2 linked regions of the Azospirillum brasilense genome follow. The protein of the gene in region 1 interacts with the protein of each later gene in a pairwise test. Links are inferred from orthologs where the notes say so. Each region holds a gene or a part of one and is shown in the gene's direction. Other genes may lie near its edges. The genes, in order: AMK58_RS03955 and mtgA.

Region 1 (4,887 bases):
ACGAGGTTCAGGAGCTGGAGGAAAAGCTGGGCTCGCTCAACCGCAAGATCATGGTGGAGCAGGAGGCCATCCAGGTCCTCAAGGCCGAATGGAGCTTCCTCAACGACCCGACCCGCCTCGAGAATCTGTCGCGCGAGCATCTGGCGCTGCAGCCGACCGAGGCGCGCCAGTTCGTGGCGATGAACATCGTCCCGATGCGCCCCTCCCCCACCGTCGCGCCGGAGGAAGCCCCGCTGCCGCCGATGGTCCGCAACCAGACGCCGGGCAAGGTGCCGAACGTGGCGACGGCCTCGACCGGGGACAGCGTCGTGGGCGCCGGCGCCATCGTTCAGGGTGGCATTCAGGGTGGCGTGGTGATCCCGGCCTCGGCCTCGCCGATCAAGCCGGCCCCGATCAAGCCCTCGGCCATCGTGCCCGCCTCGGCCAAGGTCCCGCCGCTTCCTTCGGCCGCCAAGTCCGCCCCAGCACCGGTGGTGACGACCAGGCCGACGGAAGTCGCCACCAAGCCGCCGGTCACCTCCCGGACGCTGGCGCCGCCCGCGGCCCGTCCGCAGCCGCAGCAGGCCGGCTTCCAGGCCGCCCCGCCGCCGGCCGCGCCGGCCCAGCATGACAGCATCGGTCTTCTCGTCGCCCGTCTCGGAGCCAACCGATGAGCGTTCCGCCGCCCGGCGTCGATCCCGCGCACGGCGCCTACAGCGTTCCGCCCCCGGCTTCCAAGCCGCGGACGTCGCTGTCGGTCGCGCTGGAGCAGAGCCGGAACCGGTTGATGGTGACCGCGGCCATGGTCGCCGTGGTCTTCTCCGCCATCGGCGTGAAGCTGGTGGACGCGACGCTGTTCAACCACGCGGCGGAACCGCGCCCGCGCATGGCCGCGGAGGTCGACGCCCCGCCGGTCAACCGCGCCGACATCGTGGACCGCAACGGCAACCTGCTGGCGACCTCGCTCGCCACACAGTCGCTCTATGCCGACCCGAAACTGGTGAGCCGCCCCGACGAGGTGGCGCGCAAGCTGACCACCGCCCTGCCGGAGCTGGACTACAAGGACCTGCTGACCAAGCTCAGCGGCGACAAGCGGTTCGTCTGGATCAAGCGCAACCTGACGCCCAAACAGCAGGCGGCGGTGTTCCGGCTGGGCCTGCCCGGCGTCTATTTCGAACGGGAGGAGCGCCGCTTCTACCCGGCCTCGAACCTGACCTCGCATCTGGTCGGCTTCACCGGCGTGGACAACAACGGCCTCGCCGGGCTGGAGCAGCAGTTCAACAAGCGCCTGACCACCGACCCGAAGCCGCTGCAACTGTCGATCGACCTGCGCCTTCAGCACATCATGAAGAAGGAATTGCAGACGACGATCGAGGAGTTCAGCGCCATCGGCGCCACCGGCATCATCTATGATGTCCGCAACGGCGAAGTCATGTCGATGGTCTCGCTGCCCGATTTCGACCCGCACAACCCCACGGGACTTGACCCGGACACGCTGTTCAACCGCGCGACGCTCGGCGTGTACGAGATGGGCTCCACCTTCAAGATCTTCAACACGGCGATGTCGCTGGATTCGGGCAAGATCCGCGTCTCCGACACCTTCGACACGATCAACAACATCAAGGTGGGCCGTTTCACGATCCGTGAATACCATCCCTTCCGCCACAACCTGACGGTGGCGGAGGTGTTCCAGGAATCGTCCAACCTCGGGTCGGTGCGCATGGCCATGTCTCTGGGCGTGCAGCATCAGAAGTCCTTCATGACCAAGCTGGGCATGACCCGCCCGACCTCGCTGGAGCTGCCCGAGAACGGCTGGCCGCTGGTGCCGAATCCGTGGCGGGAGGTCAACACCATGACCATCTCCTTCGGCCACGGCATGTCGGTCAGCCCGATGCACACGGTCAATGCGGCGGCCTCGATCATCAACGGCGGCGTGCTGCACCCGCCGACCCTGCTGAAGCGCGACCCCGCGGTCGAGATCCCCGGCGAGCAGGTCATCAGCCCGAAGACCTCGGCGATGATGCGCCGCCTGTTCCGCTTCGTGGTCACCGACGGCACGGCGAAGTCGGCCAACGCCAAGGGCTACGTCGTCGGCGGCAAGACCGGCACGGCGGAGAAGCAGAAGGGCCGGAGCTACGCGCGGAACTCCCGCATGTCGTCGTTCCTCGGCGCCTTCCCGATGCACGATCCCCGCTACATCGTCTATGTCCTGGTGGACGAGCCGAAGGGCACCAAGAAGACCTACGGCTTCGCCACCGGCGGCTGGGTCGCCGCTCCCGCGGTCGGCCGGATCGTGAAGCAGATCGGCCCGCTGCTGGGCGTCCAGCCGGTGGACGAGGCTTCCCCCGAGGTCATCAACGCCACCTACATCAACACCGCCGGTCAGACGACCCCGCCCGCACCGCCGCCTCCGCCCGCGCAACCGAAAGGCAGCACCGTTGCTTCTGTCCCACCTGCTGGCAACAAGCCGCGCTGACACGGCGTCCGCCACCGAGGCACCCGCCGTCGAAGTGACCGGGCTGACCGCGGACAGCCGCGCGGTCAGGCCCGGTTTCGTCTTTGCCGCCCTGCCGGGTGCGAAGGCGGACGGGCGCGCCTTCATCGCCGATGCGCTCGCCAAGGGCGCCGTCGCGGTGGTGGCGCCCATCGGGACCGCCCTGCCCGCCGGCAGCGCCGCGACTCTGGTCGCGGACGAGCAGCCGCGCCGCCTCTTCGCACGCCTCGCCGCCGCCTTCCACGGGCGGCAGCCGGACACCGTGGTCGCCGTGACGGGGACCAACGGCAAGACCTCCACCGTGCAGTTCGCCCGCCAGATGTGGGACCTGATGGGCCTGAAGGCGGCCAGCCTGGGCACGCTCGGGCTGATCGGGCCGGGGCTGGACGATTACGGCGGGATGACGACGCCGGACCCGGTGTCGCTCCACCGTGACCTCGCCGCCGTCAAGGACAAGGGGATCGAGCATCTGGCGATGGAGGCGTCCAGCCATGGGCTGGAGCAGTTCCGACTCGACGGCGTCGTCCTCAAGGCCGCGGGCTTCACCAACCTCACCCGCGACCATCTGGATTACCACGGCACGATGGAGGCCTACCTCCAGGCCAAGGCGATGCTGTTCGGACGGGTGTTGCCTGATGGGGGAACCGCCGTCCTGAACGCCGACAGCGGCACCTTCGCCGAGCTTGCCGGGATTTGTTCACAGCGCGGTCACCGCGTCTTCGGATACGGTCTGGCCGGTCGCGAGATCCGGGTGAACGGGGTCGAGCCGCTGGCCCACGGCCAGCGCCTGGACCTGACGGTCCTGGGCCGCGACATCACCGTGGACCTGCCGCTGGCGGGCCGCTTCCAGGCGTGGAACGTGCTGTGCGCGCTCGGCCTGGTGATCGGCTCCGGCGCGGACCGTGACGAGGCTCTGGCCACCCTGACCCGCCTGGACGGCGTGCCGGGACGCCTGCAGCACGTCGCCACCCACCCCTGCGGGGCGGCGGTCTATGTCGATTTCGCCCACACGCCCGACGCGCTGGAAACGGTGCTGGTGGCGCTGAAGCAGCACGCCCGGAACCGCCTGATCGCGGTGTTCGGGTGCGGCGGCGACCGCGACCGCGGGAAGCGGCCGGTGATGGGGGAGCTGGCCGGCCGTCTGGCCGACCGCGCCATCGTCACCGACGACAACCCGCGCACCGAAGTGCCGGCGGCCATCCGCAAGGAGGTCCTGGCGGGCCATCCGGCCCTGGAGGAGATCGGCGACCGGCGCGAGGCCATCCGCGCCGCCGTCCGCAGCCTCCGGCCCGGTGACGTCCTGGTCATCGCCGGCAAGGGACATGAGCATGGTCAGATCGTCGGGACGGAGGTCCTTCCCTTCGACGACGCGACCGAGGCACGAGCCGCCGTGGCGGAGGTTGGAGCAGCATGAGCGAGGCCAAGACCGTCCTGTGGACCGCCGAGGACGCCGCCGCCGCCACCAGCGGCCAGGCGACGCGCTCCTGGGCGGCGACCGGGGTCAGCATCGACAGCCGCAAGGTGGCGCCGGGCGACCTGTTCGTCGCCATCAAGGGGCCGAACTTCGACGGGCATGACTTCGTCGCCAAGGCGCTGGAGGCCGGCGCCGCCGCGGCGCTGGTCAGCACCGTGCCCCCCGGCGTGCCGGGCGACGCCTCCCTTCTGGCGGTGGAGCAGGACACGCTGGCGGCGCTGGGCGATCTCGGCCACGTGGCGCGGCTGCGCACCCAGGCCAGGGTGGTGGGCGTCACCGGCTCGGTCGGCAAGACCAGCACCAAGGAGGCGCTGCGCCACGTCCTGTCGGCGCAGGGCCGCACCTTCGCCACCGAAGGCAGCCTGAACAACCATTGGGGCGTGCCCCTGTCGCTGGCCCGCATGCCGGAGGACAGCGAGTTCGGCGTGTTCGAGCTGGGCATGAACCACGCAGGCGAGCTCGGCCCGCTGTCGCGGCAGGTCATGCCCGACGTCGCAATCATCACCACGGTCGAGGCGGCGCATCTGGAGTTCTTCGACTCCGTCGAGGCGATCGCCGACGCCAAGGCCGAGATCTTCGAGGGCATGAACCCCAACGGCGTCGCTGTACTGAACCGCGACAACCCGCATTTCGCCCGTCTGCTCGCCGCCGCACGCACCCAGGGGCTGAGCCGCATCTGGAGCTTCGGCTCTCACGCCGACGCCGACGCGCGTCTGGTGGACTGCTCGCTGCACGCAACCTGCAGCGCCGTGACCGCGGTCATCCGGGGCGAGCGCATCCAGTATTGCCTGGCCCTGCCCGGCCGGCATTGGGTGATGAACAGCCTCGCCGTGCTGTTGGCGGTGAAGGCGCTGGGCGCCGACGTCGCCGCGGCGGCCCGCGCCCTGTCCACCATCGCGCCGGTCAAGGGCCGCGGTACGCGCAAGCGCGTCCAGGCCGC
Region 2 (10,555 bases), 300 kb from region 1 along the record:
GTCCAGCCCCTGCTCAACGAGGGCGATCGCCTCGCTCAACAGCGCGAGGTCGAGCACAGACCCGGACTCGCGCGGCGACAGCGGAAGCGCGGCGTCGCCGGACTCCGGCCGGCCGGCCGCCATCCGCATGCTGCCCCGGCCGGTCAGCAGCCAGTTCATGTCGATGCCGAGGGCGGCCAGTTCCGCCAGGGTTTCTCCCTTCGGAAGCTTGCCGTTCAACTCGTAGGACTGCCAGGTGTTCTCCCCAAGGCGGAACCGGCGAGACATTGTTTTTTGTGTCTCACCGAGAAATTCGCGCACGGTCTTGAGCCGATCCCCAAGCTGCACCATGCCGATTTCTCCCAAGCCTGGCGAGGAAGCCTCCATTTCCAAGGTGAATTTGCTTCCCACGGCGCCCCGCTCGCGGCGAGGCCAATCGTCGGTTGCACGCTTTCTCATGTTGCGACGATACGTATTATCATGTAAGAAACGCTGAGATACGCGGTGCGCAGCACTTTTACGCATGGATACGACATGGCCATTCTCGGTGTGCGCTCCATTCATTCCGCCTTTGGTCCGGGCCCCGCGGGACCACCGGTCAGCGCCCGCACGCGACACTAGAAACCGTGTGCCCCGAGGGCGTTCAGGCTCTGCACCGGTAGAGTAGCGAAGTCTCCTTCACCGCCCGCGGGAGCGCGGCGGCCATGATGACTGCAGGACGCCAGTTTCTTCCGGACCAACGTCTTCGGAAACGTCCCACGAATCTCCCCGCATGGTCGCCCCTCGGCCACCGACCAATCCTTCAACTTATCGCAGAACATGTAGGCTTTTGCATTGCCCATCCGCGCACCCATGCGGCCGGACGTGCGGAAGCATGTGAGGCATCCCTTCACTGTCACACAATGAACAATTTTGCCGCAACCGGTTCATTGCAAAATTGATCATTTTCAACGAAGAAAAACAAAAATACAAAATGCTCTTTTGGTGAAAGCGCGAGGAAGCTGACCACCGACACGACAGAAAAGAGAAAAACAAACCATGAATGACATCAGCGTCAGAACAAAGACTTTCGCCGTTTTTGCGTTTCTATCCCTGCTTCTCGCTGGAATTGGCGCCCTTGGAATCAACCGTCTGTCGGTGGTCAACGACAGCTCGACCGAGATCGCCACCTTCTGGATGCCGCGGGTCGTGCAGGTCAACACCGTGAACGACGCGGTGTCGAACTTCCGCATCCTGCAAAGCGCTCACATCCTCAGCACCAGCGAGCCGGAAATGGCCGCGGCGGAGAAGAGGATGGACGAAATGGAAGCCAACATCGCCAACGCCCGCCGGACCTACGAGGCAACGCTGCGCACGGCCGAGGGGCGCGCTCTGTTCACCCAGTTCGAGCAGCAATGGGCGCAGTATCTGACGCTGCAGCGTCAGATCACCGCCCTGTCGCGGCGCAACGAGAACGCCGCCGCCAACGCCCTGTTCCGCGATGCGGCCGACAAGGGCTTCCAGGAGGTCGGGCGGACTCTCGACGCCATGATCGACCACAACAACCGCGGGGCCGCCAAGGCGAGCGACGACGCCGACGCCGTCTACGCCCAGTCCAGCACGATGCTCATCGGCGCGCTGCTCATCGGCGTCGCCGTCTGCCTGGGCGGCGCGCTGATGATGATCCGCGGGGTCTCCTCGCCGATCGGCGCGATGACCGAGGCGATGCGCCGGCTGGCCGGCGGCGACAAGACGACGGCGATTCCCTTCGCCAGCCGGGGCGACGAGATCGGCGCCATGGCCACCGCCGTCCAGGTCTTCAAGGACGGGCTGATCGAGGCCGACCGGCTGGCCGCCGAGCAGGCCGCCGAGCAGGCCGCCAAGCTGCGGCGGACCGAGGCGGTCGAGCGGCTGATCGCCTCCTTCGAGGAGCAGGTCGCCGACGCGCTGCGCAACGTCGCCGCCGCCGCGACCGAGTTGGACACCACCGCCCAGAGCATGGCGGTCACCGCCCGCCAGACCAACGACCAAGCGGCCAACGCCGCCGCCGCCGCGGAGCAGACCAGCGCCAACGTGCAGACGGTGGCCAGCGCCGCGGAGGAGATGTCCAGCTCCATCGGGGAAATCGGCTCGCAGGTCACCCGCTCCACCGGCATCGCCGGACAGGCGGTGCAAGAGGCCGGGCGCACCACCGACTCCGTGCGCGGGCTCGCCGACGCCGCGCACCGCATCGGCGCCGTGGTGCAGCTCATCACCAACATCGCCGGACAGACCAACCTGCTGGCGCTCAACGCCACCATCGAGGCGGCCCGCGCCGGTGAGGCCGGCAAGGGCTTCGCCGTCGTCGCGTCGGAGGTGAAGCAACTCGCCAACCAGACCGCCCGCGCGACGGACGAGATCGCCTCGCAGATACAGGCGATCCAGGAGGCCACCGCCGGCTCGGTCGGCGCCATCGAGGGGATCGGCCGCACCATCGCGGCGATCAACGAGATCTCCACCTCCATCGCCGCCGCGATCGAGGAGCAGTCCGCCGCGACCAACGAGATCTCGCGCAACGTCCAGCAGGCGGCGATCGGCACGCGCGAGGTGTCCAGCAACATCGTCCAGGTGACCGAGGCCGCCGGCACCACCGGGGCCGCCGCCCATCAGGTGCTGGGTGCGGCCGGCGGGCTGGCGTCGCAGGCGGAGAACCTGCGCCGCGACGTGGAGAGCTTCCTGGCGGCGATCCGCGCCGCCTGAGGCGCTGTCCGGTTCCTGCGGGGTCTCACCAGCCCCGCAGGAATTCCGCCGTCGCCTCCACCGCCTCCTTGATGCCGACACGGCGGACCTCCACCCCCTCGGGGAAGGCGCCGAACAGGCGGCTCGGCATCATCGGGTCGAGCAGAACGAACACCCCGGTGTCGTCGGCCCGCCGGACCAGCCGGCCGAAGGCCTGCTTCAGCCGCAGCCGCGCGATCATGTCCTCGTAGCGCCGCCGCCCGAAGGCATCGCGCCGGGCGCGGTGCAGGATGTCCGGGCGCGGCCAGGGCACGCGGTCGAAGACGATCAGCCGCAGCGAGCGGCCCGGCACGTCCACCCCGTCGCGCACCGCGTCGGTGCCGAGCAGGCAGGCGTGCTCCTCCCCCCGGAAGATGTCGATCAGGGTCGCCACGTCCAGCGGATCGACATGCTGGGCGTAGAGCGGAATGCCGGTGGCATCCAAAGGCTCCACGATGCGGTCGTAGACGGCGCGCAGCCGGCTGATCGCCGTGAACAGCCCCAGGCCCCCGCCGCCCGCCGCCTGGAACAGCGTGCGGTAGGCCGACGCCACCTGCCCCAGATCGTCCTTGCGCACATCGGTGACCACCATCACCCGCGTGCGGTTGGGATAGTCGAAGGGCGAGGGCACCTGGGCGCGCAGCGCCGGCTTGGGCAGGTGGCTGGCGCCGCAGCGGTCCTCCGCCGCCTGCCAGTCCATGGCGGTGTCGCCGGTGCCGTCGGTCAGCGTGGCGGAGGTGACCACCATGCCGTGCGCCGGCCCGGCCAGCGCCTCCGCGAAGGGCACGGTCGGGTCGATCCAGTGGCGGTAGAGCCCGACGTCGACGTCGCGCCCGTCGATCCGCTCCACCGCAAACCAGTCCACGAACTGCGCCGGGGTTTCCACGGGCAGCGTCTTCAGCATGGCCCGCCACGCCTCGACCGTCAGCACGCCGCGCCGGGTCAGGCTGCGCGCCATGGCGTCGATGCGCCGCCGCTGGTCGCTGTCCAGTTCCGCCGTCTCGTCCTCCAGCCTTGCCGCCAGCCGCTTGGCCAGCCCGGCCAGCGGTTCCGCCAGCCGGACCAGCGCCGCCTCCAGCGCCACCGCCGCATCGAGCAGCCCATCCACCGGATAGGCCTTGTCGGCCTCCAGGCTGTAGGGACCGCCCTGCCCCGCCGTGCGGGAATAGACCTGCCGCCGCGCGGCGAGCAGGAAGGCCTCGGTCGGCCCCTGCGGGTTGTCGGCGGACAGCCGCGCCGCCCACCCCTCCGCCGGCAGGACGCGGGCGCCCAGCATCACCGCGTCCATCAGCTCCTGCGCCTGTTCGTCGCTGGCGACCAGATCCTCGATGCGGCGCTTCAGCCCGCGGGCGCGGCTGCGCCCGGTCTCCTCGGCCCCCAGCAGCCAGCGCCGCAGTTCCTGGGTCTCGCGCCCGGTCAGATGCCCGGCGAAGGCGCTGTCCGCGGCGTCGAAGACGTGGTGCCCCTCGTCGAAGACGTAGCGGGTGGGCAGCGTCGGCTCCTCGCCGCCGCCCAGCGCCGCCTGCACCATGACCAGCGCGTGGTTGGCGATCACCACGTCGGCCTTGCGGGCGCGGCGCACGCTCTTCTCGATGTAGCAGCGGGCGTAATGGTCGCAGGCGGAGTAGATGCACTCGCCCCGCCGGTCGGCGAGGCCCAGCGTCCGCCCGCGCCCGGCGATGTCGACCAGCCAGCCGGGAAAGTCACCGCCGGTCAGGTCGCCGTCGCGCGTCGCCGCGGCCCAGCGCGCCATCAGCCCGACCCCGATGGCGTGGTGCGGCTGCATCGGCATGCCGCGGACGGCCTCCTCCAGGTTCAGCAGGCACAGGTAGTTCTCCCGGCCCTTGCGCAGCACGACCTTGCGCGCCTTGGTCGCCGGCTCGGGGTAGAGGCGGTCCAGCTCCGCGTCGATCTGGTGCTGGAGGTTGCGGGTGTAGGTGGAGATCCACACCGTCCCGCCGTTCTTCTCCGCCCACACCGTGGCCGGCGCCAGATAGCCCAGCGTCTTGCCGACGCCCGTCCCGGCCTCCGCCAGCACGACGTTCGGCGTGTCGGGGGCGGGGCGCGGGGCGAAGGCGGCCGACACCGCGCTGGCGTAGTCGGCCTGCTGCGGGCGCGGCTCGGCGACCTTGCCGGGCACGCTGGCCGCCAGCATCACCGACAGCCGGCGGCGCGCCTCGTCCGGCTCCACCGGGTGGTGGGCGGGCGGCGGCTCGGGCGGGCCGTCCTGCCACTCCTTGATGCGGGTCCAGACGCGCAGGCCGGCGCGGCCGGCGCCCTTCTCCGGCCCGTCCGGCTTGCCGAGCGCGGCCAGCACGGCGGGCGCCCACAGCCAGCCGGCGCGCCCCATCTCCCAGGCGAAGGCCACCGGGTCGGACGCCTCCTCCCGCCCCGGCGCACCCAGCAGGCCAAGCAGCTTGCGCACCGCCCGGTGCAGGGCCAGCGCGTCGTCCTCCAGCCCGTCGGGAATCGGCAGGTCCAGCGCCTCGGCCAACCCGCGCGGGGTCGGCACGCAGAAGCGGGCGGGCAGGACGAAGGCGAACAGCTCCAGCAGGTCGAAGGCGGCGAAGGGCTCCGTCCCCAGCCGCCGCGCCATGGCCCGCGCGTGGCAGACGAGCGGCGGCTGGCGGCGCGCCCGCTTCGCGGCGGCGGCGGGCGGCAGTTCCTCCACCTCCCCATCACCGGTCAGCAGAACCACGCGGCGCGCACCGGCCACCAATGCCGGCGCGTCATCGAGGCTGAAGGACGGGAGGGAGGGCGCCGAGGTCAGATCCATGGCGCGCAGTATAATGGCCCCCGTCGCCGCAATGCGAGCAAACCCGTGTTGACCGATCGGCCCGCCCCCTCGAAAGTGCTCCCCCCGTCCTTGAGCGTCGCAGAGGAGAGGTCGAGCGCATGCGGTTTCCGGTCCGGCGTCTGCTGAGACTCCTGATGGCCCTGGCCGTCGCCCTGGTGGCCTTCAGCGTCGGCTGGGCGGCGCTCTACCGCGTGGTGCCGGTGCCGGCCACGCCCCTGATGCTGATCCGCGCCGCCGGAGGGTCCGGGCTGGCGCACGACTGGGTGCCCATGTCGCAGATCTCCCCCCACCTCGCCCGCGCGGTCATCGCGTCGGAGGACACGCTGTTCTGCGGCCATGGCGGCTTCGACTGGGCGGCAATCGAAGGCGCCTTCGAGGACAACGAGGAGGGCCGGCGCCTGCGCGGCGGCAGCACGATCAGCCAGCAGACCGCCAAGAACGCCTTCCTCTGGCCGGACCGCAGTTGGACCCGCAAGGGCGCGGAGGCATGGTTCACCCTGCTGATCGAGGCGCTGTGGCCCAAGAGCCGCATCCTGGAGGTCTATCTGAACATCGTGGAGTGGGACGACGGCGTCTACGGCGCCGAGGCCGCCGCCCGCCACCATTTCACGAAACCGGCATCGGCCCTGACCCGCCGCGAGGCCGCCCTGCTGGCCGTCGTCCTGCCCAACCCCCGCAACTGGTCCCCGAACCCGCCCGGCGCCTATGTGGCGCGGCGGGCCGGCGTCATCGAACGGCGCATGGCGGTGGTGGAGCGGGACGGGTTGGCCGATTGCGCGCGTTAGCTTTGGACCATCGCCGTTCAACCTGAGAACTTGCCGATCGACCGCCAATACATCTTTTGGTAAACTTCCTCGATTATCACACACGGCCGTAGAGTGATCCGGCACGCCGACACTCTCCAATCACTGGCAAGCCTCGGCAATCGGAGAGCGGTCTGATGAACGTCATGGATGCATCGTTGGGTGCGGCTCGGCAACCGGCCACCCTGATCGCGACGACACCATCCACCTCAAAGAGTGCGGTGGGGGCAAAGGACACGGCCGCCGACTCCTCCAACGGCACGCGCGATGCGGCGGTCGTCACATTGTCGGAGACGGCCCAGGCGTCCCTGGCGTCCCAGGCCTCACCCCAGACCGCGGGAAAGAAGGATTTCGCGACCGTCGCCAAGGACACGCGGGCGGCCATCGACGCCAAATACGCGGAACTGGCCGCGAGCGGCAAGCCGATGGACTACATGCACGCCACCCAGGAAAGCTGGGACACCGTCTATGGCGGGCTCGACCGCCGCGCCCTCTTCGCCATCGCCAGCAACAGCGACGGCAGCTTCTCCAAAGACGAGCAGGACACTGCCCAATCCATCATGTCGCAACAGCAGGGGCAGGCCATGATGGCCGCGGACCCGACGGGCAACGATCACGCCGCCCGCTTCCGGGCCGGCGTCGCCTTCCTGGAGAGCGTCAGCGACGAGGAGAAAGGCTCGGCCAACTGGGCGGTCCAACGCGCCGCCAACCAGTTCGGGTACGAGCAGTCGATGCGGAGCAGCGGTCGGGAACCGGACGATCTCGACAGCGAGAATCCGTTGGTCGCCATGATCAAGGGCGCCATGGACCGCCTCAAGGACAAGTCGCCCGAGGCTGTCGCCACCGGTGGCTATGTCAAGGACCTGAAGGACATGCCTCTGTTCCGCGACGGCGTGCCGGTGGTGGCCGCCGGCATTAGTCCGTCGCTCGACATCCGGGCATGAGGATCTACGCCCCGCTCCCCGACATCCTCAAACTCACCACCCCCGCCACGATCAGCAGAATCCCCGCCAGCTTCAGGAAGTTGAGCGACTCGCCGAACACCCAAATCCCGATCGCCGCGATGGCCGCCGTGCCCACCGCGGACCAGATGGCGTAGGCCACGCCCACCTCGATCTCGCGCAGCGCCTGGGCCAGCATCGCGAAGGCAACCAGATAGCAGGCCACCACCGCCAGGCTGGGCCACAGGCGGGTCATGCCGTCGGACATCTTCATGGCGACGGTGCCCACGATCTCGAAGGCGATGGCGACGGACAAAAACAGCCAGCTCATGCGGGTCCTCGGCGGGTGATCCACATCCAGACATGCGCCCGAACCGTGAAACGGACAAGCGGCGCCCGTTGACGGACGGCACGGACCGCCCTAGGGTCGCTGCCTTTCTACACTTCCGTCGAGTTTTGAAGGGGCTCTACCATGACCGGCGAGCGGGAATTGGCGTTGCAGGCGAAGGCGTGGCCGTTCGAGGAGGCGCGCAAACTGGTCGCGCGCTTCGCGAAAGAGCCGCCGGCCAAAGGCTACGTCCTGTTCGAGACCGGCTACGGTCCGTCGGGCCTGCCGCACATCGGCACCTTCGGCGAGGTGGCGCGCACCACCATGGTCCGTCAGGCCTTCCAGCGGATGAGCGACATCCCGACGAAGCTCTTCTGCTTCTCCGACGACATGGACGGGCTCCGCAAGGTCCCGGACAACATCCCGAACAAGGAGCTGGTGGCCGCCAACCTCGGCAAGCCGCTGACCCAGGTCCCCGACCCGTTCGGCACGCACGACAGCTTCGGCGCGCACAACAACGCGCGGCTGCGCGCCTTCCTCGACAGCTTCGGCTTCGAGTACGAGTTCCAGTCCTCCACCGACTGGTACAAGTCGGGCCGCTTCGACGAGGCGCTGCTCGGCGTGCTGCGGCGCTATGACGAGATCATGGCCGTCATGCTGCCGACGCTGGGCGAGGAGCGCCAGCAGACCTACAGCCCGTTCCTGCCCGTCTCCCCCTCCACGGGGCGCGTGCTGCAGGTTCCGGTGCTGGAGCGCAACGTGGACGCCGGCACCATCGTCTTCCAGGACGAGGACGGCAAGAAGGTCGAGGTCCCCGTCACCGGCGGCCATGTGAAGCTCCAGTGGAAGCCCGACTGGGGCATGCGCTGGTACGCGCTGGGCGTCGATTACGAGATGTACGGCAAGGACCTGATCCCGTCGGCCGAGCTGGCCGGGAAGATCGTCAACATCCTCGGCGGCACCCCGCCGCAGGGCTTCAACTACGAGCTGTTCCTGGACGACAAGGGGCAGAAGATCTCCAAGTCCAAGGGCAACGGCCTGACCATGGAAGAGTGGCTGGCCTACGCCCCGCCGGAGAGCCTCGCCCTCTACATGTTCCAGAAGCCGAAGTCGGCCAAGCGCCTGTATTTCGACGTGATCCCGCGGGCGGTGGACGAGTATCTGGCCTTCGTCGCCAAGCTGCCGGTGGAGGAGCCGGCCAAGGCGCTGGAGAACCCGGCTTGGCACATCCACAACGGCACGGCCCCGGCGGTGCGCTCGGACGTGTCCTTCAACCTGCTGCTGAACCTCGCCGGGGCGGCGAACGCCGAGACCAAGGACGTGATGTGGGGCTTCATCAGCCGCTACGCGCCCGAGGCGACGCCGGAGAACAGCCCCTTCCTGGACAAGCTGGTCGGTTACGCCGTCCGCTACTACCAGGATCAGGTGAAGCCGACGAAGCGCTTCCGCGCCCCCACCGACGCCGAGCGCGCCGCGCTGGAGGATCTGCTGACGCGTCTGGACGGCATCCCCGCCGACGCGGCGGGCGACGTCATCCAGAACGAGGTCTTCGCGGTCGGCAAGGAGCACGGCTTCACCGAGCTGCGCGCGTGGTTCCAGGCGCTCTACGAGGTGCTGCTCGGCCAGACCACCGGCCCGCGCATGGGCTCCTTCATCCAGCTCTACGGACTGGACGAGACCAAGGCGCTGATCCGCGAGAAGCTGGCCGCCTGAGCACCGTCTCCTTTCTCCTCCCCCGCGCCGCGGCCCGCCGCGGGGGAGGGTTTTCCCAGCGGACCGGCACGTATTGCGAACAATTTGGCAAACGCACAAACCCCGCCCAACGGAGGCGGTGTTCCAGGGCATGCCCGGATGAATGTCGCTCAGCATTCGGCGAGACTTCACCCGCCATCGTTCCGGTCACAAACAATACTCCCAATCCGATCGTTTGCATTTCCATCATCCGGCCATGCGGCTCGAATGTGTGCAAACGATCGAAATCCTGCCCACCGGCTGGGCAAACAACATTTTATTCCCGCATCGCCATGCGCACACCGCACCGCACCAATACCAACTTGGTATTACCATCCGCCAAGGTCAAAGCCTATGATCCGCCCCGTTACTGCTTTTGCAGTGCGTTTCCTCCCTAAACTCTTCAAGGCCGCGCCCCATCGGGGTTGCGGCCCTTTTTCTTTTCGACCTCCGCTTTTCGACGCTTCGATACCACAACCCGGCGGAAGGACCGGCGGCGCAGGGTCTGGTTGCTTGCGCCGGACGGCGATGACAAGTTCGGCTCCGTTAGCGGCCCGTTAACCGGCCCGTCGTTGGATATCCGGATGCAGCCACGTCAGCCCCCCTACGCCGGTCATGGGGACGACCGTCCCGGCGCGGCCCGCTCGGCGCCGCGGGCCGACCCCTCCGCGGACGACGGGGTGGACCCGGACCTGCTCGGCTATCTGTTTGACGATTCACCCCCCGCTCCTCCTGCGCCGGAACCGGTCCGCCGCCGCGTCGGCACGGCGCTGGTCGAATCGCGGCGGGCCGGGATGGGCGATGCCGGGGTCCGCGCGCATCTGGCGCGCAAGCTGTGCCGGCTGCTGCCCGACCTGCCCCCGGAGCGCCAGGACAAGGCCACCGCCACCGCCCTGCGCACGCTGGAGCGGCTGGCCCGCGATCATGCGGCCCATGTGCGGACGGCGCTGGCCGGGGCTCTGAAAGACGTCGCCTGCGCCCCGCCAGCCGTGGCGCGCACGCTGGCCCGCGACGTGGAGCGCTCGGTGGCGGAGCCGATCCTCCATTGCTGCGCCACCCTGACCGACGACGACCTGCTGGAGATCATCGCCAGCCATCCCGCGGGCTGGGCGCTGTCGGCCATCGCGCGGCGGCCGGCGGTCAGCGCGCCGCTGTCCTGCGCCATCGTCGACACGGGCGATGCGGAGGCCACGGGCGTCCTGCTGGACAACGACGGCGCGGTCATCCCCGAAGACCGGCT

The links.
Region 2: the proteins of AMK58_RS03955 (region 1) and mtgA interact in binary tests that used the Escherichia coli proteins (3 or more experiments, as listed by UniProt). The link is inferred for Azospirillum brasilense from one-to-one orthologs.

Annotation. Positions count from the first base shown.
Region 1 is NZ_CP012914.1:874,112-878,998, reverse strand. Bases 53-3,052 are described here. They hold AMK58_RS03955 (peptidoglycan D,D-transpeptidase FtsI family protein), read left to right. Parts: upstream 53-649; coding sequence 650-2,455; downstream 2,456-3,052. Other genes in these bases: AMK58_RS03950 (UDP-N-acetylmuramoyl-L-alanyl-D-glutamate--2,6-diaminopimelate ligase), read left to right, coding at 2,418-3,052; ftsL (cell division protein FtsL), read left to right, coding at 53-653. In the rest of the region: more of ftsL, read left to right, coding at 1-52; more of AMK58_RS03950, read left to right, coding at 3,053-3,887; AMK58_RS03945 (UDP-N-acetylmuramoylalanyl-D-glutamyl-2,6-diaminopimelate--D-alanyl-D-alanine ligase), read left to right, coding at 3,884-4,887. UniProt on the Escherichia coli protein: Essential cell division protein that catalyzes cross-linking of the peptidoglycan cell wall at the division septum. Required for localization of FtsN.
Region 2 is NZ_CP012914.1:572,493-583,047, reverse strand. The notes cover bases 4,721-7,453. They hold mtgA (monofunctional biosynthetic peptidoglycan transglycosylase), read left to right. Parts: upstream 4,721-5,610; coding sequence 5,611-6,297; downstream 6,298-7,453. Other genes in these bases: AMK58_RS02595 (DMT family transporter), read right to left, coding at 7,264-7,453; AMK58_RS02600 (hypothetical protein), read left to right, coding at 6,453-7,259; AMK58_RS02610 (ATP-dependent DNA helicase), read right to left, coding at 4,721-5,491. Also shown: AMK58_RS02620 (hypothetical protein), read right to left, coding at 1-267; AMK58_RS02615 (methyl-accepting chemotaxis protein), read left to right, coding at 1,018-2,697; more of AMK58_RS02610, read right to left, coding at 2,723-4,720; more of AMK58_RS02595, read right to left, coding at 7,454-7,587; AMK58_RS02590 (lysine--tRNA ligase), read left to right, coding at 7,729-9,297; AMK58_RS30230 (hypothetical protein), read left to right, coding at 9,440-9,673; AMK58_RS02585 (DUF2336 domain-containing protein), read left to right, coding at 9,900-10,555. UniProt on the Escherichia coli protein: Peptidoglycan polymerase that catalyzes glycan chain elongation from lipid-linked precursors. May play a role in peptidoglycan assembly during cell division in collaboration with other cell division proteins.